Regions from separate parts of the Nonomuraea sp. NPDC003707 genome, predicted to be linked through region 3. Evidence: riboswitches for the same ligand, from Rfam matches in the RefSeq annotation. Region 3 holds a riboswitch; each other region holds the start of a gene.
What was found. A riboswitch is a leader RNA that binds a small molecule or an ion and turns the genes downstream of it on or off. The one in region 3 is predicted to bind thiamine pyrophosphate.
Positions count from the first base shown of each region.

Region 1: it holds a riboswitch for thiamine pyrophosphate, as region 3 does, so the genes downstream of both, ACWDRB_RS51480 (purine-cytosine permease family protein) here and thiO (glycine oxidase ThiO) in region 3, are expected to answer to the same signal.
Region 2: it holds a riboswitch for thiamine pyrophosphate, as region 3 does, so the genes downstream of both, tenA (thiaminase II) here and thiO (glycine oxidase ThiO) in region 3, are expected to answer to the same signal.

Region 1 covers NZ_JBSFNK010000033.1:54,913-65,297, reverse strand. The annotation lists gene ACWDRB_RS51505 (GOLPH3/VPS74 family protein) at 1-300, opposite strand, end outside; gene ACWDRB_RS51500 (TenA family protein) at 324-929, shown strand; gene ACWDRB_RS51495 (Fpg/Nei family DNA glycosylase) at 976-1,854, shown strand; gene ACWDRB_RS51490 (winged helix-turn-helix transcriptional regulator) at 1,875-2,270, shown strand; gene ACWDRB_RS51485 (rhodanese-like domain-containing protein) at 2,267-2,590, shown strand; TPP riboswitch at 2,646-2,761, shown strand; gene ACWDRB_RS51480 (purine-cytosine permease family protein) at 2,752-4,083, shown strand; gene ACWDRB_RS51475 (methylated-DNA--[protein]-cysteine S-methyltransferase) at 4,052-4,621, opposite strand; gene ACWDRB_RS51470 (ATP-binding protein) at 4,715-6,649, shown strand; gene ACWDRB_RS51465 (ATP-binding protein) at 6,971-7,402, shown strand; gene ACWDRB_RS51460 (YidC/Oxa1 family membrane protein insertase) at 7,386-8,027, opposite strand; gene ACWDRB_RS51455 (DUF6412 domain-containing protein) at 8,106-8,306, opposite strand; gene ACWDRB_RS51450 (hypothetical protein) at 8,303-8,476, opposite strand; gene ACWDRB_RS51445 (response regulator transcription factor) at 8,571-9,269, shown strand; gene ACWDRB_RS51440 (sensor histidine kinase) at 9,269-10,372, shown strand.
Region 2 covers NZ_JBSFNK010000056.1:573-8,771, reverse strand. The annotation lists gene ACWDRB_RS61585 (helix-turn-helix domain-containing protein) at 1-791, opposite strand, end outside; gene ACWDRB_RS61580 (MFS transporter) at 851-2,050, shown strand; gene ACWDRB_RS61575 (hypothetical protein) at 2,180-4,291, shown strand; TPP riboswitch at 4,324-4,419, shown strand; gene tenA (thiaminase II) at 4,411-5,118, shown strand; gene ACWDRB_RS61565 (BTAD domain-containing putative transcriptional regulator) at 5,099-7,927, opposite strand; partial or broken gene ACWDRB_RS61560 (M23 family metallopeptidase) at 8,137-8,199, shown strand, end outside.
Region 3 covers NZ_JBSFNK010000002.1:90,404-100,788, reverse strand. The annotation lists gene ACWDRB_RS04475 (GNAT family N-acetyltransferase) at 1-470, shown strand, start outside; gene metF (methylenetetrahydrofolate reductase [NAD(P)H]) at 1,106-2,026, opposite strand; gene ACWDRB_RS04465 (polyprenyl synthetase family protein) at 2,196-3,263, shown strand; gene thiE (thiamine phosphate synthase) at 3,450-4,103, opposite strand; gene ACWDRB_RS04455 (Rv2175c family DNA-binding protein) at 4,081-4,455, opposite strand; gene ACWDRB_RS04450 (NAD(P)/FAD-dependent oxidoreductase) at 4,486-5,655, opposite strand; TPP riboswitch at 5,709-5,826, shown strand; gene thiO (glycine oxidase ThiO) at 5,816-6,931, shown strand; gene thiS (sulfur carrier protein ThiS) at 6,928-7,128, shown strand; gene ACWDRB_RS04435 (thiazole synthase) at 7,121-7,876, shown strand; gene pknB (Stk1 family PASTA domain-containing Ser/Thr kinase) at 8,049-9,953, shown strand; gene alc (allantoicase) at 10,067-10,385, opposite strand, start outside.

The DNA.
Region 1 (10,385 bases), on a different contig from region 3:
GGTGAGCAGGCGCCCGCGCAGCTTGGCCGACTGCAGCCGCTGGACCCACCAGGCGGGCTTGCGCTCCTTGCCCTCCTCGGCGATGCGGGCCAGCGTGGCGTCCAGCTCGGAGTCGCCGAGCGGGGACGGGTCCATGACCGTCACCTTCTTGTCCGACAGCTCCAGCCGGCCGTTGACGGCCAGCTCGGCGAGGAGCGCGCCGGCGAGGGCCGGGTCGAGCTGGGTCCCGGCGACGAGCGGCGTGCCCTTCTCGTCGTCGTGGGCGAGCAGGAGGAGCTCTTCGGCGATCGTCACAGTCATGCTTCGACACTAACCTCCCAGCCATGACTATCTCGGAGAAGTTGCACGCCGTCGGCCGCCCGCTGCTCCGGGCTCAGCTCGAGCATCCGACCGTGGCCGGCATCGCGCGTGGCGACCTGCCCGAGGCGGTGTTCAGGTCGTGGCTGGAGCAGGACTACCTGTTCCTGCTCGACTACGTACGGGTGTTCGCGCGGCTGGCCTGGCAGGCGCCCGACGGGCATCTGGGTGATCTGGTGGACCTGGCGCACACCACGTACCACGACGAGTTGAGCCTGCACAGGTCGTTGTCGGCGGAGTTCGGCGCCGATCTGGAGGGGGCGGTGAAGGGGCCGGCGTGCGCGGCGTACACGGCGTTCCTGCTGGAGTCGGCGGTGTCGTACGGGGAGGGGCTGGCGGCGCTTTATCCGTGTATGTGGGGATATTCGACTCTCGGACATATATTGGCGGAAATTTCCCCTGTTGAGTCGAGATATCGGGCGTGGGTGGACACGTACGCGGATCCGGCCTTCGCGGCGCTCACCGCGCGGATCGCGCAGATGATCGACGAGGCCGCGCCGGACCCGGCGCGGGCCGAGGAGCTGTTCGCCGAGGGGATGGCGCACGAGCTGGCCTTCTGGAGCGTGCCGTAGCCGTCCACAGGCTGTGGACGGCCGGACGCGCACGTACCCTGGGGACATGCCGGAACTTCCCGAAGTGGAGTCGCTCACCCATTTCCTGCGCGAACGGGCCGTGGGCCGCACGGTCCTGGGGATCGACGTGGTGGCCTTCCAGGCGCTCAAGACGTTCGACCCGCCGGCGACCGCGCTCGGCGGGCTGACCATCACCGGGGTGTCGAGGCACGGCAAGTTCCTCGACCTCGACTGCGACGGCCTCCACCTGGTCATCCACCTGGCCCGGGCGGGGTGGCTGCGCTGGCGCGACGACCTGTCGGGCGCGAAGCCCGTACGTCCCGGCAAGGGCCCGCTCGCGGTACGGGTCCGGCTGGCGCCCGACGAGGAGGGCCTGGCGCCCGGGTTCGAGCTGACGGAGGCCGGGACGCAGAAGCGCCTGGCCGTTTACGTCACCAAGAACCCGGACGACGTCCCCGGCATCGCCGCACTCGGCCCCGACCCTCTCGACGAATCCTTCACCGTCGACGCGCTCAAGCGCATCGTGGGCGGCAACCGCACCCAGATCAAGGGGCTGCTGCGCGACCAGAAGATCATCGCCGGCATCGGGAACGCGTACTCGGACGAGGTGCTGCACGCGGCCAAGATGTCCCCCTTCAAGATCGCGGCCACGCTGACGGACGCGCAGATCGCCGACCTGCACGAGGCCATCATCGCCACCCTGGGGGAGGCGGTGGAGCGGGCGCACGGGCTGGCGGCCAAGGACCTCAAGGCGGAGAAGAAGTCGGGATTGCGGGTCCACAACCGGGCCGGGCAGCCGTGCGACGTCTGCGGCGACACGATCCGCGAGGTGTCCTTCGCGGACTCCTCGCTGCAGTACTGCCCCACCTGCCAGACCGGCGGCAAGCCCCTCGCCGACCGCCGGCTGTCCCGCCTTCTCAAGTGAGCTCGGCGGAAGAAGGCACTGTGGAACCGCTCGACGACTACGACGTGCGCCAGTGGGACACGCGCGAGGACTGCGAGGTGCGCCAGATCCTCGACCGCATCGCCGACAAGTGGTCGCTGCTCGTGATCGCCCTGCTCGACTGCCAGAGCCTGCGCTTCACCCAGCTCCGCCGCGAGATCGACGGCGTCAGCCAGCGCATGCTCAGCGTGACCCTGCGCCAGCTGGAGCGCGACGGCCTGGTCAGCCGCACGGTCCATCCCGTCGTGCCGCCCAGGGTGGACTACGCGCTCACGCCGCTCGGCCGTACGCTGCACGAGACCATCAAGTCGCTGGTCACCTGGACGGAGACGCACCAGGAGGAGATCGCCGCGGCGCGTGCGGCCTACGACGCCAGGCGCGAGATGATGGAGTCATGACCGTTCCTGAGATCGACGCCAGTGCCGTTCCGGCAGACGCTTACCTGCTCGACGTCCGTGAGCAGGACGAATGGGTCGCGGGGCACGCCCCGGAGGCCGTGCACATCCCCATGACCCAGATACAGGGCCGGGTCGAGGAGGTGCCCGGCGACCGCACGGTCTACGTCGTCTGCCGGGTGGGCGGCCGGTCCCTGCAGGTCGCGGCCTGGCTCAACCAGCTCGGGCGCGACGCCGTCAACGTCGGCGGTGGCATGCAGTCGTGGGAGTTCGCGAGCCGCCCGATGGTCAGCGAGACCGGGCAGCAGCCGTTCGTGGCGTAAAAAGGCCCCACTGTGGCGGTTTCGCCGTCGCTGAGGCATGATGAGGGCGCCAACTGCAGATTGTCGCGGGAGCTCGGGGTGCGCCGGGCTGAGAGGGCAGCCATAGATCCGCTGCCGACCGCCTGAACCTGTCCGGGTAATGCCGGCGTAGGGAGTGTGCGATGACGCATGTCGTCGACGAAGTTCCGCTGACTCTTGAAGGCAGGCCGCCGAAGACCCTGGGCGTGCTCGATCAGGGCGCGCTCTGGGCGAATCTCGGAGTCAGCCTCCTGGGCTTCTCCGGCGCGCTGCTCCTGCTCAACCCCCTGTCCGACGCTCCCCTCAGCCTGACCGCCGCGCTCCTGGCGACCGTGGTCGGCAGCCTGATCGGCACCGCCATGGTGGGCCTGTCCGCCGTCCCCGGCACCCAGACGGGGCAGCCCGCGATGGTGCTGCTGCGGGGCCTGTTCGGGGCGCGGATCTCGTACGTCCCCACGGTGCTGAACATCGTCCAGATGCTCGGCTGGGCCGCGTTCGAGCTGTGGGTGATCGCCAAGGCGGCCAGCGCGATCTTCGGCGCCGTGCCGTACCAGGTGTGGGTGATCGCGGCGGGGGTGCTGACCACCGCGCTCACGATCTGGCCGCTCGGGTCCGTCAGGCTGCTGCGGCGGTACGTCACCATCGGCGTGATCGTGTCGATGGTGTGGTTCGCCTGGTTCTTCCTCACCAGGGCGCCCGCGCACACCGGCGGGTCCTGGACGGCCTTCGCGCCCGCCGTGGACTACGTGATCGCGCTGTCGGTGTCGTGGGTGCCGATGGCGGCCGACTTCGCCCGGCACTCCAGGTCGAGCAGGGCCGCGTTCACCGGCGTGGTCGGCGGCTACACGCTGGCTCAGGTCGCCTGCCTGGGCCTGGGCGTGTTCGCGGTGGCCATGGCGGGGGCCGACAAGGTGGCGGCCGACGGGACGTCGGTGTTCGGCGCGTTCGTGGCGGTGCCGCTGGGCGCGCTGTTCTTCGCGATCCTGGTGCTGCGCGAGACCGACCAGTCGTTCGCCAACGTCTACTCCACCACGGTCTCGCTGCAGAACCTGATGCCGCGGGTGGACCGGCGCGTCTTCTCCGTCGCCATCGGCGTGCTGAGCGTGGCGATCGCCCTGGTCGTGGACGTCAACTCGTACGGGGCGTTCCTCGGGGTGATCGGGGCGGTGTTCGTGCCGATGTTCGCGGTGCTGGCCGTGGACTACTTCGTGCTCGGCGGCTCGCGGAGCTGGAACACCGCGGAGAACGCGCCCTCGCGCTGGTCGAGGCTGGTGCCGTGGGCCCTCGGCTTCGTGGCGTACTGGCTGACGACCTCCGCGCCCACGCTCAAGCCATGGGACGACTTCTGGCAGGGGGTCCGCGACGCCATCGGCTTCACCCGGCAGCCGTGGATGAACGGGGCGCTCGGCGCGGCCGTCGTCGCCGTGCTGGTCACCCTGCTGATCAGCTGGTCGACACGCGCCTTTCGACGTTGAGCAGGTGCTGCTTGGCGGCCGCGCCGCCCGCGTAGTCGCCGAGCGCGCCGTCCTCACGCACCACCCGGTGACACGGCACGATCACGCACACGGGGTTGGAGGCCAGCGCGTTGCCGATCGCCCGCAGCGCGCGCGGCCTGCCGATGCTCGCGCCGATCTCCTCCAGCGTCGTGGTGGTGCCGTACCGGACCGCCATCGTCTTCTGCAGCACCGTGCGGGCGAAGGACGTCGCCAGCGCCAGGTCGACGGGCGTGGTGAACGCGCGCAGACGGCCGGAGAAGTAGGCGTCCAGCTCCCTGCGCACCGGGTCGAGCCGGCGCGGATCCGGCCCGATGAACCTGCCCACGTGCCTCGTGAGCAGCTCGTACACGGCGTTTTCCGGCTCGAAGCTGCACGCCGCGATGCCCTTGCCGGTGACCGCGAGCATCAGCCTGCCGACGGCCCCGTCATAGGGGCCGAAGGCGATGTCAGGAGGCGCATCACCTCGATAGGTGCTGGAGGTCACGCGCAACAGGGCATCGAGATCGTTGCTCGACATGCCGCCAGCCTCCCGCCGCCGAGAATCACCGTGACCGCAGCGTATCGGACGGATCGCCCGACGCACTCACCACGCCACGTGCACTATGGAGGAGTGGGGGACGAATGGGCCGGTAGTGACGACGAAATAGCTCGCGCTGCCCTCGCCGGTTCGCCCAACGCCGTCGTGGTCGTCGACCGTGATCAGAGCGTACTGGTCTGGAACGAGGCGGCCGAACGGCTGTTCGGGTGGACGGCGGAGGAGATGCTCGGGCGCCGGGCGCCGATCGTGCCGGGCGAGCTGACCGCCGAGCACAACGCCGTGCTCGAACGCGTGCGCACCGGCGGCCAGGTCTCGGTCCGCACCAAGCGCCTACGCGACGACGGGACCGTGCTCGACGTGCGCGTCGACATCAGCGCGCTGCGCCTGGGCAGCTCCGTGGCCGGGTACGTCTGTGTGCACCACCTCGCGCGGGCCGACCAGGTGGCAAAGGACCGCATGGCGCGCCGGGCCAGGCTGGTGCGCCGGCTCACCGACGTGGTCGGCGACATCAACTCCGAGCTGGAGCTGTCGGCCGTGCTCGACCGGATCTCGGCCAGCCTCACGGAGCTCACCGGGGCGGACGCGGGCGGGTTCGTGCTGATCGAGGATGAACGGTTGCGGCTGGTCAGCACGTACCAGCTCCCGGAGGCCATCAGGGGCACCACCACGGACCTGCGCACGAGCCTCGTCGACAAGCTCTTACGCACCGGCAAGACCGTCATGCTGGAGTCGAACGGGCTCGAGGACCTGGTCTGGGCCCGGCTGAAGGGGCTGCACACGATCGCACTGGGCCTTGCCGCGGTCGGAGGGCGCCCGTACGGGGCCCTGTACGCGCTGTTCGCCCAGAGCACACCCGGACACCTCGAACTGGAGCTGCTGGAGCTCCTGGCCGGTCACGCGGGCATCGCCGTCGGCAACGCGGTGGCCTACCAGGAGGCGGTGCGGCAGCGGGCGCACGAGCAGGCCGTCTTCGACGCCAGCGCCGACGGCATCGCCGTGCTCGACGGATCGGGGCGGGTCGTCCGGTGGAACCCGGCCGCCGCCGAGCTCACCGCGTTCCCGGCCGACGCCGTCATCGGCGGGCCGCCGCCGTTCCCGCTGCCCAAGCCGGGCGAGAAGGTCACGTTCCAGATGGAGACCGGGCGGTGGCTGGACGTGGTGAGCGCGCAGATCGAGGAGACCGGCGAGGTGGTCATCGACTTCCGCGACGTGACCACGGCCAAGGAGCTCGAGGAGGCCAAGGACCTGTTCCTGGCCACGACCAGCCACGAGCTGCGTACGCCGATCACGATCGTGCGCGGGTTCGCCAGCACGCTCGACCGGCGCTGGGACAAGATGAGCGACCCCGAACGCCGCTCGGCCGTGCACACGATCTCCGAGCGGGCCAGGTCGCTGGGCGAGCTCATGGACCACCTGCTGCTCGGGGCCAGGGCGGGAGCCGACGAGCTCAAGGTGCGGATCGAGGAGTTCGACCTGGCCGAGCGGATCGACGCGGCCACGCTCGGGCTGCCCGCGCTGTCGGACAAGCACCGGGTCGAGGTGGTCATCCAGGACGGGCTGCCGAACGTGCTGGGGGACGCCCTGGCCACGGACATCGTGCTGGGGCAGCTGCTGGAGAACGCGTTCAAGTACTCGCCCAAGGGCGGGCTGATCAGCGTGGAGGCCTGGGCCGAGGCCGACAACGTGATCGTGGTCGTGGACGATGAAGGGGTCGGTATCGCCCCTACTGACCGAGAGAGGATCTTTGAGAGGTTCGTCCAGGTGGACAGCGGCGACCGGAGACGGTTTGGTGGAGTGGGGCTCGGTCTCTACATAGTCCGCAGCCTCGCCAGGGCTCAAGGCGGAGACGTGAGCGCGCACCCGAGACCCGGAGGCGGCACGCGTATGCGGCTTGAACTGCGAGCGAGCGCCGCCGCCTGGACACGAGAGGGAACGCCGTCGCCTGGACTGAGGAGCGGCGGGAGCGAAGCGACCAGAGCGACGAGGGAAGGCGACGGCTTTGAGTGACCGAGCTGCCTCCACGGAGTGGGGGCCATGAGCACGGAGCGGCGGGAGCGCAGCGACCAGAGCGACGAGGGAAGGCGGCGGGTCTGAGCGAGCGAGCCGCCTCACGAAGTGAGGCCATAAGCACGAGGGGCTTTCCGGGCGTAGTTTCCACTATCGGATCCGACACACCGAGGCGGTAACGAGGTGGTCACAGTTGAGCTGATCTATCGTCCAATGTGTACAAGCTGTGATCGAGATGCGGTTTCTGGGATCGAGTAACGGGGCATTTCGGTCGTACCGGGGAGTGTTCCCGCGGGGGGCACAGGGAACGGGGAGGTGGGTGTGTCAAGCGTGGTGCTGCTGCCGTACGCGCCGTCCAGCGTCGCCGTCGCCCGCCAGCGCCTGAGCACTGAGCTGCAGGACAGCGGGGTTTTTTCGACGGCGATCGATGACGCGGTGCTCGTGGTGAGCGAGCTGCTGAGCAACGCGCTGAGGCACGCGCATCCCCTTCCGTCGGGGATGGTGAGAGTGGCGTGGCTTCGGAGTGACGATCACATCGAAGTGGCGGTGAGCGACGGGGGTGCGGCGACCGAGCCGCGCGCGGGCCGCCCGACCCTGTCGTCGCTCGGGGGCCGGGGGCTCGGCATCGTGGAGTACGTGGCGGAGAGCTGGGGGGTCCGGCACGACGGTGACACGACCACGGTGTGGGCCATCCTGCCCGCTCCTCGCGGGTCGTTGAACGGGCAGGTCACAGCCCTCAGAGAGGCCGGCTAGCCAGCACCGCCCGCTCGGTCGTGGCCCATGCCATGGACACGAGCAGGTAGAGCCCGGCCGCGAGCGGCAGCACCAGCGTGGCGAGCACGGAGCCGTACGGCATCCATGGCAGGAGTCGCTTCAGCCAGTCCGGCTGGTCCTCGGTCACCTTGATGTTCCTGGCGGAGAACCATGCCACCACCGCGACCAGCGCGATGACCAATACAAAGACCAAAACCGGCGCACTGACCAGACCGAAATTGGCCACCGTCCCGGCGACCTGCTGACCCAGCGGAGCGCCGAAAAGGGTATGTCCGGCCAGCGCGGTCGGATGCGTGGCCACCCGGTACATCAGCCACATGAACGGAAACTGCCCCAGCATCGGCAAGAACCCGGCGAACGGCGAAGTGCCTTCCTTGGCGAACAGCGCCGAGGTCTCCTTGGCCAGCCGCTCGGGGTTGCGCGCGTGGCGCTTCTGGAGCTCGCGCAGCTTGGGGGCGAGCCGCTGGCGGAGCTTCATGGTCCGGGACTGGCGGACGTTCAGGGGCAGCAGCAGGAGCCGTACGGCCAGGGTGAACAGCACGATGCCCAGCGCGGCACTGCCCCCGGACATGCTGATGACGAACGTGACAAGAGAATCGATCATGAGCCCTACTTGGAGTGAGATGAGGGAAAAGGGCTCACTCGTACGAGGAGCCCCGCTTGACGATGAAGCGGGGCATGCCTAAGGGGCTCGTGGACGCGAGCGACCGGCCGCGTCAGGGTCGCGCTGCCGCTGGAAGGCGGTACGGCGCGCGTAACTCAGCGGAAAGCTCGGCGGCCCTCCACTGAGGATGGGCAGGAACGTGGCTGCCCACGTGGCCAGCAGCAGGATCGCCAGCATGGTGATCCCGACCAGCCACGGGTCGAACAGGAAGAACGTCAATGCGATCGGGAGGACTTGCCCACCACGGTGACCGCGACGAAGACGAGCAGAGCGATCACCCCGATGATCAAAGCGATCTTGACCAGGCCTACCAGCATCGGCAGCAGGAAATTGAACAGCACGAAGAGACCCAGCAGGGTCCCCAGCACGAGCATCACGACTCTACCCATGCAGCAACCGTACGTCCTCCGGACATGATCCGCGAGGCTTACGAAGCAATGACGTACCTGACACTTACGTGTTCCCCGGCCGTACCGTGAAGTCGTGAACACGCGCATCCTGGTGGTCGATGATGATCCGACCGTTTCCGAGGTCGTCGCGCGCTATCTGGAGCGCGACGGTCACGAGGTCGAATGCGTCGGCGACGGGGTGGAGGCGCTGCGCAGGGCGCTGGCCCATCCGCCCGACCTCATGGTGCTCGACCTGATGCTGCCCAAGCTCGACGGGCTGCAGGTGTGCAGGAAGCTCAGGGAGCGCTGGCCCGTACCGGTGATCATGCTGACCGCGCTCGGCGAGGAGATCGACCGGGTGGTCGGGCTGGAGACGGGGGCCGACGACTATGTGACCAAGCCGTTCAGCCCGCGGGAGCTCGCCCTGCGCGTGCAGTCGGTGCTGCGGCGGGCGCGGGGTGCGTCCGTCACCGGCGGCACCGGGGTGCTGCGCGACGGGGATCTGGTGGTGGACGTGGGGGCGCACGAGGTTCGGCTGCGGGGGGACGAGGTGATGTTGACGGCGCGGGAGTTCGATCTGCTGGCGCACCTCATGCGCAACCCGCGGCAGGCCTTCAGCCGCTCCGCGCTGCTGAACCAGGTGTGGGGGTGGTCGTTCGGCGACTCCTCCACCGTGACCGTGCATGTCAGGCGGCTGCGGGAGAAGATCGAGCCGGATCCGACCGAGCCGCGGAGGATCGTCACGGTGTGGGGGGTCGGATACCGGTATGAGCCGATGGAGGGCGGTTCCTGATGCCGCAGCCCGGTGACCTGCCCATGGTCGTGGCGGTGGCGGCCGGGCTCGGGCTCGTGGTCGCGCTGCTGGGCATCGGGGTGATGTGGCGGCTGCGCACCAGGTCCATCGGGGTGATGATGGCCGTGGTCGTGGTGGTCGCCGTGGCGGCCACGCTGGTCGGGGTCGTGGCGATCATCATGAAGATGATCATCGAGGGTCCCGTCAAGGACTTCGTGCTGAGCGTGGTGGCCGTGGGTGGGCTGGTGGGGCTCGGGGTGGCGTTCGTGCTGGCCAGGCGGGTGGTCGCGGAGAGCCGGCGGCTGGTGGATGCCGTACGCGACGTGCCGTTCACCGCGCCCCGGGGGCTGCCGGCCGAGCTCCAGACCATCGCGAACACCCTGGAGGAGGCGTACGCGCGGGAACGGGCCCTCGAAGGGGCGCGGCGGGAACTCGTCGCGTGGGTGAGCCACGATCTCCGTACGCCGCTGGCCGGGATGCGGGCCATGGTCGAGGCGCTGGAGGACGGGGTGGTGTCCGACCCGCTCACGGTCGCGCGCTACCACGCCCAGATCAAACTGGAGGTGGAACGGCTCTCGGGGATGGTGGACGACCTGTTCGAGCTGTCGCGGATCCACGCGGGGGCGCTGCGGCTGTCGCGTTCGCGCATCGGCCTGGCCGACCTCGTGGCCGACACCGTCGCCGGGGCCGAGCCGCTGGCCAGGGCCAAGGGGGTGGTCCTGACGGCCGAGGCGTCGGCGTCCCTGCCGGTGGAGGCCGACGCGGGGGCGTTGGGGCGGGCCCTGCGGAACCTCGTGATCAACGCCATCCGGCACACGCCATCGGACCGGACCGTGGTGCTGCGGGCCGGGGTGGATGAGGAGGGGATGGCTTGTCTGTCGGTTGCGGACTGTTGCGGGGGGATTCCTGAGGAGGACCTGCCCCGGGTGTTCGAGGTCGCCTTCCGGGGGGAGGCCGCTCGTACCCCTACGGCCGACGGCGGGGCGGGGCTGGGGCTCGCCATCGCGCAAGGGATCGTGGAGGCGCACGACGGGGTGATCGGGGTGGTCAATGACGGGCCGGGGTGCCGGTTCGAGATCCGGCTCCCCCTGGTCGCCGGCTGACCGGCCCGCTCGT
Region 2 (8,199 bases), on a different contig from region 3:
ATGCGGGCGCGACTGCGGCCGATCAGGGCCGACAGGTCGGCGTCGGCCGCGGCGGGCACGGCCGCGGCGCCCCTCGCGGGATAGATCATCGCGTACGGCCAGGCGTCCTCCAGATAGGCGCCGACGGCGGTCGTGAACGCCGACGGCAGGAAGAGCAGCCCCTTGCCGCCGAGCCTGCGCAGCCCGTGGAGGCTGGTCAGCTCGACCTCGATCTGCCCCCGGGGCCGCCAGTGGACCTGCGGGCTGAGGTCCTCCAGCGCCGCCGCCCAGCCGTAGGCCGCCAGCCGTCCCGCCCGATGGGCGACGTCGCGCTGCAGGATCGCGCGGAAGCGCGGCCAGTCGTGGGAGACGATCTCCGTCCAGAGCGCCTCGTACGCGTCGGCGAACCGCTCCACCACCCGCGGTCCCGCCAGCAGCTCCCTGACCCCGCCCGCCGCCGGCCGCCCGGCGAGCGCCCGGGCGATCTCCGCGTGCGCCTGCTCCAGCGGCGTCCTGCGCATGGCGGCCAGCTCAGCCTCGAACGGCACGTCCACGGCCGTCGGCGGCGGGGCGATGAAGGCGACGTTCGTGCCGCGCCGGTTGCCGCTGATCGCGTCCGCGGCCCGCAGCACGGGGTGGGCACGTTCGAGCTCCCGGTACGTGCCCCGCCACCGAGCGGCCCACCGGCCGTGCACGCCCGCCTCCAGCCGGCCCGCCAGCACCCACTGCGCGTGCATGGTCTCGATCAGCGGGGAGATCGCGAACCTGGTGGCCACCAGGTCCTGCGGGGTGACCTCGATTCTTACGGGCACCTTTCGGTTATATCCGAAAGAGTCGCCAGCTCGCCGGTCCGGTCCGCACCATCGTGGACGTGAATGGGGCGACGTTCGGCGACGTGTTCGCCGTCAAGGAGTTCCGGGTCCTGTTCGGCAGCTTCGCGCTGCTGGTCGGCGGGGACTCGATCAAGATGCTGGCTTTGTCCGTGCTGGTCTATGAGCGGACCGGCTCGGCCGGCCTGTCGGCCGCCGCGTACATGGCCGGCTGGCTGCCGTTCATCGTGGGCGGGCTGTTGCTGCTCTCGCTGGCCGACCGGTTGCCGCCGCGGGCGCTGATGGTGACCGGCGAGGTGGTCAGGGCGGTGACGTGCCTGCTGCTGGCCTTCGCGGGGCTGCCGGTCTGGGCGATGCTGGCGCTGGTGCTGGTCACTGGGCTGTTCACGCCGGTCTTCTTCGCCGCGCGGGCGGCGATGCTGCCCGACGTGCTGCCCGGCGACGCGTTCGTGCTCGGGCGGTCGGTCCTGAACGTGGCCTCCGCGAGCGCGCAGATCGCGGGGCTGGCGGCCGGGGGCGCGTTCCTGGCCGTCGCCGGGCCCTCGGGGGCGCTGGCCACGACCGCGGGCCTGGCCGCGGTGGCCGCCGTGGTGCTGCGGGCCGGACTGCCGTACCGGCCCGCCCGGGGCACGGCGCGGGCGGGCGCGGTGCGCCAGACGCTGCGGGTCAACCGGCGGCTGCTGGCCGACGGGCGGGTGCGCGGGCTGCTGCTGGCGGGGTGGCTGCCGTGCGTGTTCCTGGCCGGGGCCGAGGCCATGGTCGTGCCCTATCTGGGCGGGCAGGGGCAGGCCGGGGTGGTGCTCGCGGCGGCGGCCGGCGGGATGGCGGTGGGGGAGTTCGCGGTGGGCAGGTTCGCCGCGCCGGGGCTGCGCGAGCGGCTGTCGTTTCCGCTGGCGGTGCTGCTCGGCGTGCCGTGGGTGGGGTTCGCGCTCGGGCCGGGGATGGCGTGGGCCGCCGTGCTGGCCGCGGTGGCGACCGCGGGGCTGTCGTACCAGCTGGGGTTGCAGCGGCGGTTCGTGGAGTCGGTGCCCGAGGAGGTGCGGGGGCAGGCGTTCGGGCTGCAGTCGTCCGGGCTGATGACGGGGCAGGCGGCCGGGGCGGCGCTGGTCGGGGCGCTCGGAGAGGTGATCGCCCCCGGGCCCGCGATCGCGGTGGCGGGCGGTGCCGGGGTCCTGGTCGCGCTGGCGCTGGCGGGCGTGCTGCGCCCGGGCGGTACGCGCGAAGCGGCCCCCCACCTCTGACCGGCCGTTGAGCGCGCGGCGGGCCTGGCTGCCGAGCTCGCGCAGCCCCGCCGCTGACCGGCCGCACCCTTGGCACGGGCGCGGAAAACCCCCCGCGATCGGGCGCGTCCCGGCTATATGGTGCCGTTCGTGGACACTCTGGAAAGCCTCGTCATTGCCCGGCGGCTGCGCGTGCCCATCGGCGCCGCGCCCGCCGGATCCGGGTCCGGCTGGGGGGAGACCGCGGCCCGCCAGCTCGACGCGGTGCTGCTCAGCGTCGGCTTCACGTGCTCGGCCGCGCTGCTCGAGCGGCTGTCCGGGCTGCGCGGCGAGACCGTGGTCGACCTCGGCGTCCGCATTCTGGCCGCCGTCCGCACGCTCGTGGGTGACCACGTCCGGCACAACGCGTACTTCCTCGACTTCCCCAGGAACGTGCCCGACACCCTGGAGTTCTGGGCCGGGCTGCTACGCGAGGCCCTGCTCGACCCGGTCGCCGCCGCCCGTGTCGAGACCTCGACCCTCAACCTGCTCTCCCTGCCCGGCTACGGCCGTTACCAGCACACCTACGCCGACCTGGCCGCGCACGCCGAGCTGATCCCGCTGGCCGGGGACCGGGTGACCGTGCTGGAGCTGGGCGGGAGCCTGGAGTCGGAGGCGCGGGAGCTCTACTTCTCGCTGGCGGGCTCCGAGGTGCCCCTGGCCGCCGAGGACCTGGCCGCGCTGCGCCTGCTGGCCGGGTTCTGCGCCGACGAGCCCGAGCGCATCCCCGTGCGTGAGAACCGCGCGATCGTCAACGAGGTCCGGCTGGCCGAGGGCCGGCCGCTGCTGGTCGACACCGTGACCGACGTGCTCCGGCTCGCCTGCGGCTGCTCCGGCGGCGATGTCACGCTGGCCGAGCCCACCAGGTTCCGCTCGTTCCGCCGGGCCGAGCGCCGCGCCCTGCTGGGAGCCCTGGACGCGGTCGCCTCCCCGGCCAGGCTCGGCGACGTGCCGCGCCACCGGGAGGAGTGGAAGCGGCTCGGCGAACGGCTGCACCCCCACGAGTACCCGCAGTTTCCGCGCGCCCGGGCCGTCTTCGAAACCGCCAGGGGCACGCGTCCGGCCCCGAGCCTGGACGGCCGGGTCGAGACCGCCCTGTCGGCGGGCCGCACCGCCGAGGCGGTGAAGCTGCTGGAGCAGGCCCCCGGCGTGCTGCTGCGCCGCCTCGACCACCTGCTGCGGACCGGCCTGTCCACGTCGGCCGTGCTGGACGCCGCGGAAGGGGCTGCCTCGGGCGCCTCCGGCCGCGTCCTGCTGTCGCTGCGGGAGCATCTGCAGAACCGGCTCGCCCCCGTCGCGGGCCGCGTCTTCGTCAACCGGCAGGGCAGGGCGTGGGCGGCCCCCGACTCCCGCTCGCCGCTGGAGGAGGAGGCCCTGGCGCGGGCGCTGGCCATCCTGGACGAGGAGATCGCCCGCCGCCTCCCCGACCCCGGCGAGCTGATCGTCGATCCCGACGTGCTCGACGTCGCCCTGCCGCTGTCCGGCAAGGCCGTCGTGCCCGGGCTCGGCATGCTGCCCCGGGGCTCGGTGTCGGCGGTGGACGGCGAACTGCTCAGGTTCTTCGTCCACTGGCGCGAGGCCCGGCAGCGCACCGACTACGACCTGTCCGCGCTCATGCTCGACGCCTCCTACGACGACCCGACGCACATTTCCTGGACGAACTACACCAACGACTTCGCCCGGTACTCCGGCGACCTCACCGAGGCGCCCGAAGGCGCGTCCGAGTTCATCGACATCCGGCTCGCCGCCGCGACCCAGCCGATCATCATCCCGCAGGTGAACATCTACGACGGGGAAGCGTTCGACGAGGCCGCCGAGGCGTTCTTCGGCTACATGACCAGGGACGCCGCGCAGGAAGGCAGGCCGTTCGAGCCGCGTACCGTGCGCATGAAGTCGGACCTGCGCGGCTCCGGCCGGATCGCCCTGCCGCTCGTGTTCCTGCGCGGCGCCGACGGCGGCTGGCTGGTGAAGTGGCTGCACCTCTACCTGAAGGGCCACCCCGGCTTCAACCAGGTGGAGGGCAACCGCGTCAGCGCCTCCCTGCTGGTGCGCTCCATCGTCGAACGCGACTTCCTGCGCGTCCGCTACCTGGCCGACCTGCTGCGCGCGAAGAGCACGCCGGCCGGGCCCACCACCTACATCGGGCTGGAGGCGCCGGCCGGCTTCCCGGAGGGTGCGCGGGTCTACACCCCGGGCACGCTGCACGAGCTGATCCCCGCCTGACACGACCGGGCCGGAGCTTCTCTGCTAGCGTTGGCCGTGACGCGGGGTGCCCGGGCTGCCGGGCTGAGATCACACCCGTCGAACCTGATCTAGTTCGCACTAGCGAAGGGACGTCATCGGTGACCTTCTGTGAGAAGATCTGGGCGCGCACGGCCACGCTGCTCGAGGCGATCCACGACCACCCGTTCAACGCCGCGCTCGGCGACGGCACCCTCGACCGGGAGCGATTCGCGTTCTACCTGGTCCAGGACGGGCGCTATCTGGTGGCCTACGCCAAGGTCCTCGCGACCGCCTCGGCCCGCGCCGGCTCCCCGGCCGACGCCGCGTTCTTCGCGCAGAGCGCGCACACGGCGCTGGTCGTCGAGCGGGCCCTGCACACCGGCTACCTGGAGGAGTTCGGGCTGACGGCCGGTGAGACGGCGGCCGTCGCCACCTCGCCGACCTGCCTGGCCTACTCCTCCTACCTCCAGGCCACGGCCCTGGCCGCCCCGTTGCCCGTGCTCGCCGCCGCCGTGCTGCCGTGCTTCTGGGTCTACCAGGACGTCGGCGCGGCACTGCTCGAACGTACGGCGGGCGCGGCCGACCACCCGTACCGGACCTGGATCGGCACCTACTCCGACCCCGCCTTCGCCGCCTCGGTGGAGCAGGCCAAGGCCATCACCGACCGGCTGGCCGAGAGCGCCGACCCCGAGACGCGCCGGGCGATGGACGAGGCGTTCTGCCGGGCCACCGAGTACGAGTGGATGTTCTGGGACAGCGCCTGGCGCCTGGAGACCTGGCCCACGGGACAATGGCTCCGGCCGCAGCTCACGCGAACGACTCGCTGAGCTCCCTGCGCAGCTCACGGGCCTGATGGAGGTAATGGGTGGCCAGCGCGGTGCGGCCGGACGAACGGTACAGCTCGCCGAGCGTCTGGTACGTGTCCGCCTCCCCGCTGCGATCCCCCAGTTGCTGGAAGATCACCAGGGAGCGCTCCAACTGGTCGGAGCCGTCCGAACGGTCGCCCCTGGCCACCTGGAGCCCACCCAGGTTCCGCATCGCGTACGCGCCGCAGTGGCGGTCGCCGAGCGCCTCGAAGATGCCCAGCGCGTGCCCCTGGTAGCGCATGGCCCGGTCCGACTGGGCGAACAGGTCGTACATGCGGCCGAGCTGCATCGACACGCAGCCCTCGCGGTGGGCGTCGCCGAGCTCCTCGGCCAGCCGCAGCGCGTCCCCCAGCCACCGGGACGCCTGCTGCAGGTCCCGCAGCGACAGGTAGACGCGCCCGATCGCCTGCCGCGCGTACGCCTCGCCGCTGCGGTCGCCGATGGCCAGGAACATGGCCAGCGCCTGCCGAAAGGACGCGAGCGCCTTGAGATGCCGGTTGGAGAACTGGCTGACCGCCGCCAGCCCGCAGATCGAGATGGCCTCGCTCCGCGTGTCGCCCAGCTCGTGGAAGATGGCGCGGGCCCGCTTGAACATGTCCTCGGCCTCGGCGTACCGGTCCTGGTAGAGGCAGACCTGGGCCAGGCCGCGCAGCATCGCGGCCTCCCCGAGGCGGTCGCCGGCCGCGCGGGCGCTGTCGAGGGCGAGGCGGTGCGTCAGCTGCCACTCGTCCAGGAGGCAGTGCAGGTCGAAGTACGGGACCAGGGTGGCGGCCAGTCCCCACGCGGACTGGGCCAGGCCCGCGCCGGCGGCCAGCTGTACGGCCTCGACCAGGGACTCCCGCTCGGCGTCGAACCACGACAGCGGCTGGGCGGTCAGGCGGCCGAGGGTCTCCCGCTCCAGGCTCCAGCGGGGCGCGAGGTCGGACGTCAGCCCGAAGAGAGTGGTGGGCAGCCGCAGGGAGGCGTGCTCGGCGGCGGTCAGCCAGCCGCCGAGCACCCGGGCCAGCGCGTGCCGCTCGGTGTCGCCGCCCGCCTTCTCCTTGGCGGCGCAGCGGATCAGGTCGTGGAGCCGGTAGCGGGGCTGGCCGACGTGGTCGGTGCCGGCCAGCCGCAGGAGGTTCGCGTCCACCAGGGTGTCCACGACGGCGTCGGCCCGGGGCCGGTCGAGCACGGCGTCGGCCACCCAGCCGGGTACGGACTGCTCGCCGAGCAGGCCGATCGCGCGGAAGGCCAGGGCGGCGTCGTCGGACAGCCGCCGGTAGCTGAGCTCGAACGAGCCGCGTACCTCCAGGTCGCCGGCGCGTAACTCGTCGAGGCGGCCGGCCTCGTCCTCCAGCCGCTGCCGCAGCACGCCCAGCGACCAGCCGGGCCGTCCGGACAGCCGGGCCCCGGCCACGCGGACGGCCAGCGGTAAGTGGCCGCAGGAGCGCACGATCGCCCGGGCGGCCTCGCGCTCCTCGGCCACCCGTTCGGGGCCGACGATCCGGCCCAGGAGCTGCTCGGCCTCCGCGGGCGGCAGCACGTCGAGTTCGAGCTGGAGCGCGCCGGGCAGCTCGGCGATCCGCCGGCGGCTCGTGACGAGCACCGCGCTGCCGCTGCCGGGGAGCAGGGCGCGTACCTGGGCGGTGTCGGCGGCGTCGTCGAGGAGGACCAGCATCGGGCGCTCGGACAGCAGGGAGCGGTAGAGCGAGGCCCGCTCGCGCACGGTCGGCGGCAGGGCCGGCTCCGCGACGCCCAGCGCGCGCAGCGCCTCGGCCAGGAGGGCGAGCGGGTCGGCGGGTTCGGCGTCGGTGCCGCCCAGGCACAGGTAGAGCTGGCCGGCGGGGTAGCCCGCCCGTAACGCGTGGGCGCAGTGCACGGCCAGCGCGGACTTGCCCACCCCCGGCGGTCCGGTCACCACGGCGATCGCGGGCGGTCCGTCCGGCCGGTGGGCCTCGGGGGACAGGGCACGCGTCACGGCCGCGACGTCCTGCGCCCTGCCGGTGAAGTCCGGCACGTCCGCGGGGAGCTGGTGGGGCGCCGCCGCGACGGGCGCGGGCGGGGTGTCGCCCGCCAGCACGGACGCGTGCACGTCGCGTAATTCCTGCCCCGGCTCGATGCCCAGCTCGTCCACGAGCTGCCGCCTGATCGTGGCGTAGGCGTTCAGGGCCTCGGCCCGCCGGCCGCTGTGGTGCAGGGCGAGGATCAGCTGCTGCCACAGGTCCTCGCGGTAGGGGTGCTCGCCGATCAGGTCGCGCAGGTCGTCGATCGCGGCGGCGTGCTCGCCGCGGGCCAGCTTCAGCGCCACCAGCTCCTCGACCGCGGCCAGCCGGGCCTGGGTGAGCGCGCGCAGCCGCCCGTCCCACAGCGCGCTGGCGGGCAGGTCGCCGAGCGGGGTGCCGCGCCACAACGCCAGCGCCCGGCGTAAGTGCTCCGCCGCCTCCTCGGTACGCCCCGCCGCCCGCGCTCTGGCCACCAGGTCCTCGAACTCCAGGGCGTCCAGCCGCCCCGTGTCGAGCTGCATCACGTAACCGGAGGGCCGGGCCTCGATCTGGACGCCGGCCGAGCGCAGCGTGCTCACGTACGTGCGCAGGTTGGCCACGGCCGACGACGGCTGCGTCCGGGGCCACAGCACCTCGACGAGCGCCTCCGAGCTGACCACCTCGTTGGCCTCCAGCAACAGCGAGGCGAGCAGGAGCCTGGGCTTCCTGCCCGCGATGCGTAGGGGCCCTTCCGGGACCCGGGCCTGCAACGGCCCAAGAACACTGAATACGGGCTGTTCAACCACCATGACCGCGCGTTCTCCTGAGCTGGGCGCCGTGCGAGGGCGTCCGTTGGTGAAGCGTTCAAGCTGGAAGGGCCTTTATACCGATTTTGGATGTTCTTTGTATGCCGGACTCGCAATCTTGATCCCCAGCAAGAGCGCTTCGGAAGATCTAACGGACAAGATTCGCGGCTCCGGCGGGCATCGCCCCTCGCTGCGCGCAGAAAGGTATCCGCATGAGAACCAGAGGGGTGCTTACGGCCGGGCTCGCCCTGCTCTTCAGCCTCACGACGGGCCCG
Region 3 (10,385 bases):
CGGACCAGATCAACGGCCGCAAAACCATCATGCGAAATCACGCGACTTATCCCCATTTTCAGTGTTATTTCGCAGAATTGCGCGATCCGTCCCTTTCCACCCCCCTCACCGTCGGCTTCGCCTACGGCTTCCGCGGCACCCCCGGACAGTGGTGGCACGACGTGGTCTTCCGCGCCCTGACGGACCGGATCGGCCAGGAGGCCGCCAACGCCTGGCTCGGCTACACGCTGGAACTGGCCGAGATCCACGTCCACCCGGACTTCCAGAGCAAGGGCATCGGCCGCGCCATGATCCGCACCCTCTGCGCGGGCCGCCCCGAGCGCTCGGCCGTCCTGTCCACCCACGACCAGCCCACGGCCGCCCGCCACCTCTACGCCAGCATGGGCTTCACGGACCTGCTCACGAGGTTCATCTTCCCGGGCGGCTACGAGGACTACGCCATCATGGGCCGCCCCCTGCCCTTGACGTGAGGATCACGTCCCTGACGAACCCGTGACCATTGGGTTTGTCTGCCGACCACTTGGGGCACCATCCATTACGCAAGGTAGTCACCCCTTTACTAACCGTCTACTGCCCCCTGCCCGTCACCCGCCCGGTCCCCCTGCGGGCGGGTGACGGGCCTCTTCCCTCCCACCGCACTCACCACCCCGGCGAACCCCACGGCAACCGACGACCGACGGTCTCGGCACGGCGGGCGACGACCCGGGTGGACCGGCACCACGAGGCGACGGCCCCTGGACCCAGCCGTGCGGGCGACGACCCGGTAAAGCCACAGGGCAACGGTCCCGTGGACCCAGCGCTACGAGGTGACGCCCTCTGGACCCAGCGCTGCGAGCGACGGGATCGGGCCCGGTCCCACGGCGCGGTCACGGAACGACGGCCGGCGGAACGCGAAGCGACGCGCCCAACCCCAGCGCGCCTCCCCCACCCGGAGTCCGACTCCGCCCAGCGCGCCTCCCACCCGGCGTGCGGCCCAGGTCCGCACAACCCCTCTCCGGCGCAATGCGTGCGGCGGGCGGCCACGTGCGGGTCAGCGGGCGTCTTCCTGGAGGCCACGGGCGGCGGGTGGCGCCGCCCGTGCTCCGCCGTAAAGAACGACAGGTTTTCAGGCGGAAAGGGGCACCGCGTCGAGGCGTTGGAAGACCTCGCGCGACGCGCTGGAGCGGTTGAAGGTGATGAAGTGGATGCCCGGCGCGCCCTCGTCGAGCAGCCGCCGGCACAGCTCGGCCCCGTGCTCGATGCCCAGCCGCCGCACCGCCGCCGGGTCGTCGGCGACCTCCTCGAAGCGGGCCGCCACCTCCGCCGGGAACGGCGCTCCCGACAGCTGCTCCGAGCGCGCGATCGTGCTCATCTGCGTCACCGGCATGATGCACGGGATGATCGGCGTGTCGCACCCCCTGGCCGCCACCCGGTCGCGCAGCCGCAGGTAGTCGTCCGCGCGGAAGAACATCTGCGTGATCGCGTAGTCGGCCCCCGCCTCGCACTTGCGCACGAAGAACTCGGTGTCGCTCTCGATGGACGGCGAGCGCGGGTGCTTGTACGGGAAGGCGGCGACGCCGACGCAGAAGTCGCCCGCCTGCCTGATCAGCCGCACCAGCTCCTCGGCGTAGAGGACGCCTTCGGGGTGCTGCAGCCACTCGGCCGTCGGGTCGCCAGGGGGGTCGCCGCGGACGGCCAGGATGTTGCGCACCCCGGCGTCGGCGAAGCGCCCCACCAGGTGACGCAGCTCGCGGATCGAGTGGTTGACCGCCGTGAAGTGCGCCACGGGCGTGAGCGTCGTGTCGTGGGCGATCCGCTCGACGATGTCGACCGTGCGGTCACGCGTGGAACCACCCGCGCCATAGGTCACCGACACGAACGTCGGCCGCAGCGACTCCAGCTCCCTGATCGCCTTCCAGAGCTGCCGCTCTCCCTCGTCGGTCTTCGGCGGGAAGAACTCGAAGGAGAACGACCGGCCACCGGCGGCGAGCATGTCGCGGACGGTGGGAACACGATCGGGCAGGATGGAGGGTCGACCAAGCGCCATGTGCCAAGGTTACAGGGACCTCGCCGACTCAAGGTCACGGCCGTGTCACCCCTGCCGCCACAGCCATGTCACCGGCACGAGCGGCACATCGCCGTCCACGCCACCCCAGATGCCCCTATTGGGACACCTGCACATCCGCTCCCCCGCACGCGGCCACTAGTCTCAAGGCATGACCACTGACGCCGTTGGCATGAACACCCTCCGCACACAGGTGGAGCGTGCCCTCGGAGAGTTCGTCGAACGACAGCTGCCCGCCCCCGGTGACCCCGAGCTCGAGCCGCTGCGCACAGCCGCCGACGAGTTGCTGGCCGGCGGCAAACGGCTGCGTCCGGCGTTCTGCTACTGGGGCTGGCGCGGCGCGGGCGGCACGGACGTGCCCGCGATCTTCACCGCGGCGGCCTCGCTGGAGCTGCTGCAGGCCAGCGCGCTGGTGCACGACGACGTGATGGACAAGAGCGACCTGCGCAGGGGCATGCCGTCCGCGCACCGCCGGTTCCAGGCGCTGCACGAGAAGTCCGCCTGGTACGGGTCCGCGGAGCAGTTCGGCGAGGGCGCGGCGATCCTGCTGGGCAACCTGCTGCTGATCTGGTCGGGCGAGATGTGGCGCACCAGCGGCCTGCCGCCCGAGTCCCTGGCGGCGGCCCAGCCCGTGCACGACCACATGCGTACGGAGCTGATGTGCGGCCAGTACCTCGACCTGCTGGAGCAGGCGCACGGCGAGAACACGTTCGAGTCGGCGCTGCGGGTGGCGCTGTTCAAGAGCGGCAAATACTCGGTGGAGCAGCCGCTCAGGCTCGGGCTGGTGCTCGCCGGCGGCAAGCTCGCACCCTGGATGGACGAGCTGTGCACGGGTTACGGCACGCGGGTCGGGATCGCGTTCCAGCTGCGTGACGACATCCTGGGGGTGTTCGGCGACCCGGCGCAGACGGGCAAGCCCGCCGGAGACGACCTGCGGGAGGGCAAGCGGACGATGCTCGTGGCCCGCACGCTGGCTGCCGCGTCCCCGGGTGCGGCGCAGACCGTCCGGCGGCTGCTGGGGGATCCCGGGCTGGACGAGCACGGGGTGGAGACGCTGCGGCAGATCATCGACGAGACGGGCGCGCTGCAGGAGTGCGAGGACCTGATCGGCGACTATCTGGGGGACGCGCTGTCCGCGCTGGACGAGGCGCCGATCACGGTGGAGGCGCGCGCGGCTCTGACGGAGCTGGCCATCGCCGCCACCTCCCGCAAGACCTGACCTGACCTGTCCTGGGCAGGGATCGCCACCCTGGGCCCGGCCTCCGACTCGGCGGCGCCCGTGTGGTGGCGGGCGCCTCGCGGGTCACAGGGCCCCGTACGGCCGGGCGGCTTCCTGTGGTCAGGTGGCCGCCGCGGTCAGGGGCTCATGTCGGTCAGGGGCTCATGTCGGTCAGGGGCTTGTCGGTCAGGGGCTTGTCGGCCAGGCGGAGGACAGGCGCTTGGCGAACTCCGCCGCCGCCGCGCCCGGGTCCTCCGCGTCCGTGATCGCGCGTACGACCACCACACGGCGCACGCCGTACGACATCACCTCGTCCAGGTTCGCGAGGTCGACGCCGCCGATCCCGAACCACGGCCGCGAGGTCTCCAGCGCCGCCGCGTGCCGGAGCAGCGGCGGGCCGGGGGCCGGGCGGCCGGGCTTGGTGGGCGTGGGCCAGATGGGGCCGCAGCAGAAGTAGTCGACGCCCGGCTCCGCTGCCGCGGCGGAAGCCTCGGCCGCGGAGTGGGTGGACCGTCCGATGACGATGTCGTCGCCGAGTATCTCTCGCGCGACCGTCACAGGAAGGTCGTCCTGCCCCAGGTGGAGCACGTCGGACCGGGCGGCGTAGGCGACGTCCGCCCGGTCGTTGACGGCCAGCAGTTTGCCGTGCCGGTCGCAGGCGTCGCGGAAGACTTCGAGGAGCGCGAGTTCTTCGCGGGCCTCCAGACCCTTCTCCCGCAGCTGGATGATGTCCACGCCGCCGGCCAGCACCGAGTCGAGGAACTCCGCCAGGTCGCCGCGGTCGCGGCGGCCGTCGGTGCAGAGATAGAGGCGGGCTTCAGAAACCGAGGGCTTGGGCACGCCGCTTGACCTCAGTATGACGGCCGGCCTTGATCGCCTCGATGGGCGATCCGGGCAGGGACTCGTCAGGGGTGAAGAGCCAGCGCAGCGACTCGACATCGTCGTAGCCGGCGTCCAGCAACACGGTCAGCGTGCCGGGCAGGCCCTTCATCACATCCTTTCCATCGAGGAACACAGCGGGCACCTGTGGCCCGCCGCCCCCCCGGCGTACGCCGAGCAGCTTGTGGTCCTTGAGGAGTTGCTTGGCCCGCCCGATCGAAAGGTCTAGGCGCGAGGCCACTTCGGGGAGCGTGAGCCACTCGTCGACGAGTTGGTCGGTCTCCCGGTCGATCTGTGCAACAGAAAGCGTCACGAAACCACAACTACCACATGCCGTGCTTGCTCAAACAACACAATCCCGTAGAGAGACTTCTGGATCTACCAGGCGTTCCGCGTCGAGACGGTGTCCCGCGTCGATGATTCTGCGCCCCTGTACGAGGTCTCGCGGCCGGTCCACGGCGAGCACCGCGGCGAGGGCGTCGTCGGCCGTGAGCCAGACGGCCGACCACTTGCCCTCCGGCTCGCCCCGGTAGATCAGGCGCTCGCCTGCCAAATGATGACCGGCGTATTGCACCATGTGCCCGAACTGTTCCGACCAGAAGTACGGAACGGGATCGTACGCGACGTCCTCGCCCAGCAAGCTCGCGGCGGCCACCTCGGGGGCGTTGAGCGCGGTGTCCCAGTGCTCGACCCTGAGCCTGGTCTGCCAGCGGCGCGACCACCAGGCGGCGCAGTCGCCGACGGCGACCGTGTTCGGGAGGGAGGCGCGCAGGTGCTCGTCCACGACGACGCCGTTGTGGAGGTCGATGTCGGCGCCGGTGAGCCATTCGACGGCCGGGCGCACGCCGATGCCCGTGACCACCACGTGGGCGTCCACGAACTCGCCGCCCACCAGCCGCACGCCGCCCTCGTCCACGGAGTCGACCATGGTGTCGAGCCGCAGGTCGATGCCGTCGTACCAGCGCTCGGTGCGGGCCCCGATCTCGGCGCCGACGGCCGTCGCGAGCGGCGCCGGGCCGGCCTCGATCACGGTCACCGCGCACCCGGCGCGGCGGGCGGCGGTGGCCACCTCCGCGCCGATCCAGCCGGCGCCGATGATCGAGACGCGGGCGCCGGGGACGAGCATGGCCCTGAGCTCGTGGGCGTCGTCGAGCGTGCGCAGCACATGTTGCGGGCCGTCGCCGGGCAGCCTGATCGGCTCGGCGCCGGTGGCGATGACCAGCCCGTCGTAGCCGAGCTCGCCCTCGGTGGTCTCCACGACCCCCTCGCGCAGCGCCTTGGCGCTGACCCCCGGCTGGAACACCACGTCGAGCGAGGCCAGGTCGGTGTCGACGTAGCTGGTGTCGGCGTCGCCGAACAGCACGGCCTTGGACAGGGGTGGACGGTCGTAGGGGCGATGCCGTTCCTCGCCGACCAGCGTGATCCGCCCGCCGAACCCCTGTGCGCGCAGCGCCTCCACGGTGCGCACTCCGGCCAGGCCCGCTCCCACCACCACGACTTCGTTCACGTTCATGACCCTAACGTGGGCCGGTGTCCGGGCGTCGCAGCGAGGCCGTAGGCTGGGGGCGTAAGACGCGCGGGAGTCCGGCCGTGACCGGGCTGAGAGGAAGGCTGCCATCGGGCCTTCGACCGCAAGACACCTGATCCGGATCATGCCGGCGAAGGGAGCGCGGATGGATGTGATCGTGGGCGGCGGGGTCGTCGGCCTCTCGCTGGCCTGGCGGCTTGCCCGCGAAGGGCGGCCCGTCACCCTGGTGGACCCGGCCCCCGCCTCGGGGGCCTCACACGCGGCCGCGGGGATGCTGGCGCCGGTCAGCGAGGTCACCTACACGGAGGTGCCGCTGCTGCGGCTCGGTGTGGCGTCGCTACGCCGCTGGCCCGCCTTCGCCGCCGAGCTGGCCGCCGACGCGGGGCTGGCCGGCCCCGAGGCCCTGGACCTGCGCTCCGAGGGAACGCTCGACGTGGCGTTCGGGGCGGACGACCTGGCCGCGCTGGACGAGCTGGCCGCGTACCTGGAGAAGCTGGAGCTCCCCGTCCGGCGGCTGACCGGCCGCGAGTGCCGCCGCCTGGAGCCCATGCTGGCCCCCTCGGTGCGGGGCGGGCTGCTGGCCGTCGGCGACTCCTGGGTGGACCCGCGCCGCGTGACGGCGGCGCTGCTCGCCGCGCTCGACCGGCGGGGAGTCCAGCTCGTACGGGCGCGCGTCGGCGAGCTGCTGCGCGACGGCGGCCGGGTCACAGGGGTACGCCTGGAGCCGTCCGGCGGCGACGACCGGCGAGCCGAGCTGCGGGCGGAGCGGGTGATCCTGGCGGCCGGGGCGTGGAGCGCCGGGCTGGCCGAGGTGCCGGTCCGGCCGGTCAAGGGGCAGATCATGCGGTTGCGTTCGCCGCAGCCGCTGCTCACCCGGTGCGTCCGCGGCACCGTGCACGGCACGCCGGTCTACCTCGTCCCCCGGGGCGACGGCGAGCTGGTGGTCGGGGCCACGCAGGAGGAGATGGGCTTCGACACCAGGGTGACCGCGGGCGGGCTCTACGAGCTGCTGCGCGACGCCAGGGAGCTGGTGCCGGGCATCACCGAGCTGGAGGTCTCCGACGTGGTGGCCGGGCTGCGGCCGGGCACGCCGGACAACCTGCCGCTCATCGGCCCGAGCGGCACCCCTGGGCTGGCGCTGGCCACCGGCCATCACCGGGGCGGCGTGCTCCTGGCGCCGCTCACTGCGGACATCCTGCTGGGCGAGGAGGGCGAGCTCGCGGCAATGTGCTCGCCCGGGAGATTTCGGGATATTTCATGATTGTGATGATCAACGGGGCCTCGCACGAGGTGGCCGACGGCACGACCGTGGCGCAGGCCGTACGCACATTGACCACGGCCACCACCGGAGTGGCCGTGGCCGTCAACGACGAGGTGGTCACGCGGAGCTCGTGGGAGACGACGGCGCTCAGCGACCGTGACCGGGTGGAGGTTCTGACGGCGGTGCAAGGTGGATGATCTGATCATCGCCGGGGAGAGCTTCTCCTCCCGGCTCATCATGGGCACCGGCGGCGCGCCCTCGCTGGACGTGCTCGACCAGGCGCTGGCCGCGTCCGGCACCGAGCTGACCACGGTGGCGATCCGGCGGCTCGACCCGAACGCCCGCGGCTCGGTCCTGGACGTGCTGCGCAAGCGGGACATCAAGGTGCTCCCCAACACCGCGGGCTGCTTCACGGCTGGTGAGGCCGTGCTGACGGCGCGGCTGGCCAGGGAGGCCCTCGGCACGAACTGGATCAAGGTCGAGGTCATCTCCGACGAGCGGACCCTGCTGCCCGACCCGATCGAGACGTTCGACGCGGCCGAGCGGCTGGTGGCCGACGGGTTCGTGGTGCTGCCGTACATCGGGGACGACCCGGCGCTGGCCCGGCGGCTGGAGCAGGCGGGCTGCTCGGCCGTCATGCCGCTGGGCGGGCCGATCGGCTCGGGCCTCGGCATCCGCAACCCGCACAGCATCGAGCTGATCGTGGAGGCCGTTTCCGTGCCGGTGGTGCTCGACGCGGGCATCGGCACGGCCAGCGACGCCGCGCTGGCGATGGAGCTGGGCTGCGCCGCCGTGATGCTGGCCACGGCGGTCACCAGGGCCCAGCGGCCCGATCTCATGGCGGTCGCCATGAAGCAGGCCGTGGAGGCCGGACGGCTGGCGCGGCTGGCGGGCCGCATCCCGCGCAGGCGCTACGCCGAGGCCTCCTCACCGATGACTCCCTGACCGGAGTGCCGATGCCCCCTCCGCCGAGTGCCGGTGGCCCCCGGGCCGAGTGACGGTGGCTCGCTGACCCGAGGGACGCGTGGGGAGCTGGGACGTTCCAACGGGAACGTCTCAGCATCGGTTTCGGGCGGCGAGGCCCTCCCAGTGGCAAAACGCCCGTAAACTCAGCGGGGTGGATACGACGACTGCGGACCCCCTGGTCGGGCGGCTCCTCGATGGGCGCTACCGCATCGAGAGCCGGATCGCCCGGGGCGGTATGGCGACCGTCTACCTCGCGCTGGACGTCCGCCTGGACCGGACGGTGGCGCTGAAGGTCATGCACGGCTCACTGGCCGAGGACCCCGCGTTCGTGCGGAGGTTCATCGGCGAGGCCAAGTCGGTTGCCCGCCTCTCACACCCCAACGTGGTGCACGTCTTCGACCAGGGCACGGACAACGACGTCGTCTACCTGTCGATGGAGTACGTGCCCGGCAAGACGCTGCGCGACATCCTTCGCGAGCGCGGCAGGCTGCCCGCCCGCGAGGCGCTCGAGATCATGATCCCGGTGCTCGCCGCCCTCGGCGCGGCCCACCAGGCCGGGATGGTCCACCGCGACGTGAAGCCGGAAAACGTCCTGATGACCGACGACGGCCGGGTCAAGGTCGTCGACTTCGGCCTGGCCCGGGCCATCGAGGCCACCAACCAGACCCGCACCGGCGTGATGATCGGCACCATCGGCTACATGGCGCCCGAGCAGGTCACCACCGGCGCCGCCGACGTGCGCAGCGACGTCTACGCCGCGGGCATCATGCTGTTCGAGCTGGTCACCGGCCAGCAGCCGTACGACGGCGCGACGCCCATGTCGGTGGCCTACCGGCACGTCCACGACACCGTGCCCGCGCCGTCCTCGGTGTTCCCCGACGTGCCGCCGCTGATCGACACGCTGGTGACCCAGGCGACGGCCCGCGAGCCGGACCAGCGCCCCGCCGACGCGACCGCGATGCTCGTGGCCGCCGTCGACGCGCACCGGATGCTGCCGCGCCTGACCAACCCGCCGACCTCCCACGCCCAGACGCAGGTGTTCAACGCCTCCGGCGCCGCCTCGATGCCCCAGCCCGCCCCCGCCCACACCTTGATCCAGCCGCGGGCGGAGGTGCCGCCGCAGCGGCAGCGGGCGGGGTTCAAGCCCAACTGGTTCCTGGTGCTGCTGGCCGGGGTGATGGTGGTCGCGGTCGGACTGACCGGCTGGTACTTCGCGCAGCCCGAGATGGTCTCCGTCCCCGACCTGGTCGGCAAGAACCTGGCGCTGGCCAAGAGCAGCGCCGCCGCGGCCGGTTTCAAGGTCCAGGAGGCCGACGGCGTCAACAACGAGAAGATGGCCGCGGGCCTGGTCCTCAGCACCGACCCGGCGGCCGCCACCGAGGTGGAGAAGGGCACCACGATCACGCTGGTCCCCTCGCTCGGGCCCAAGCGCGTCGCCGTGCCCAACACCGAGGGCATGACCGGCGACCAGGCCCGGGCCAAGATCGCCGATGCCGGGCTGACCGTGGGCGTCGTCAAGCGGCTGGCCAACCAGGAGGTCGAGCGCGACAAGGTCATCCGCACCTCGCCGCAGGTCGGCGAGAAGGTGCGGGAGGGCGCCAAGGTCGACATCTACGTCAGCGCCGGCCTGGTGATGCCGGACGTCAACAGCATGCCCAAGGACGAGGCCGCCCAATATCTCGGCGGTCTGGGCTTCCAGGTGCAGGTCAACGAGGTCGACGACGACGCCGAGCCGTGCACGGTCATCGCGCAGACGCCCAAGGCGAAGTCCGAGGTGGACAAGGGCGCGCAGGTCATGGTCACGGTGGCCCGGTGCCAGACGGACTTCTGGGACTGGTTCAACGGCGACAGGGACGACGAGGCCCGCGACGACCAGCAGTTCGCCCTGGTGCCGGCGGTGATCGGCAAAGAGGTCAGGGACGCCAAGGCGGAGTTAGAGGCGCTGGGGTTCAAGGTGCGGGTGCAGCGGCTGGGCAACCGCGGGGTGGTCCAGTTCCAGCGGCCGTTGCCCAACAGCGAGCGGCCGCAGGGGGCCACGGTCGTCCTCTGGCAGTGAGGTCCCTTCGGCGACGCACGGGCGATCACCGGAACGCCCGCGCCGCCGGCAGAGAGCCGTCGCACGGGTGAGGCGGCGCTGAGGCTTGGGCCGCCGCCACGACCTGGGGTTGGTCAGGGCGTGGCGAGGTGGCCGTGGAGGCGGACGCGGGCCAGGCCGCCGTCCGGGTAGATGTCCACCCGTACGTGCGTGACCGGGTCAGGGTGGGCCAGGCGGAAGCGGTGCGGGGTGTCGGGCTGCAGGCGGCTCCTCGGGAGGAGCTCCACCTCCCGGTCACCGTCCAGGCCCGTCAGCGAGACCGCGCCCGGCGCGTTGAACAGCAGGTTCGTGGTGTCGATCTCGGCCAGACCGATCACGCCGCGCCCGGCCAGCCGGATGACCAGCCAGTCGTTCCCGTCGCCGCGGCGGCGGGCGGTCTCCCAGCCCTCCGCC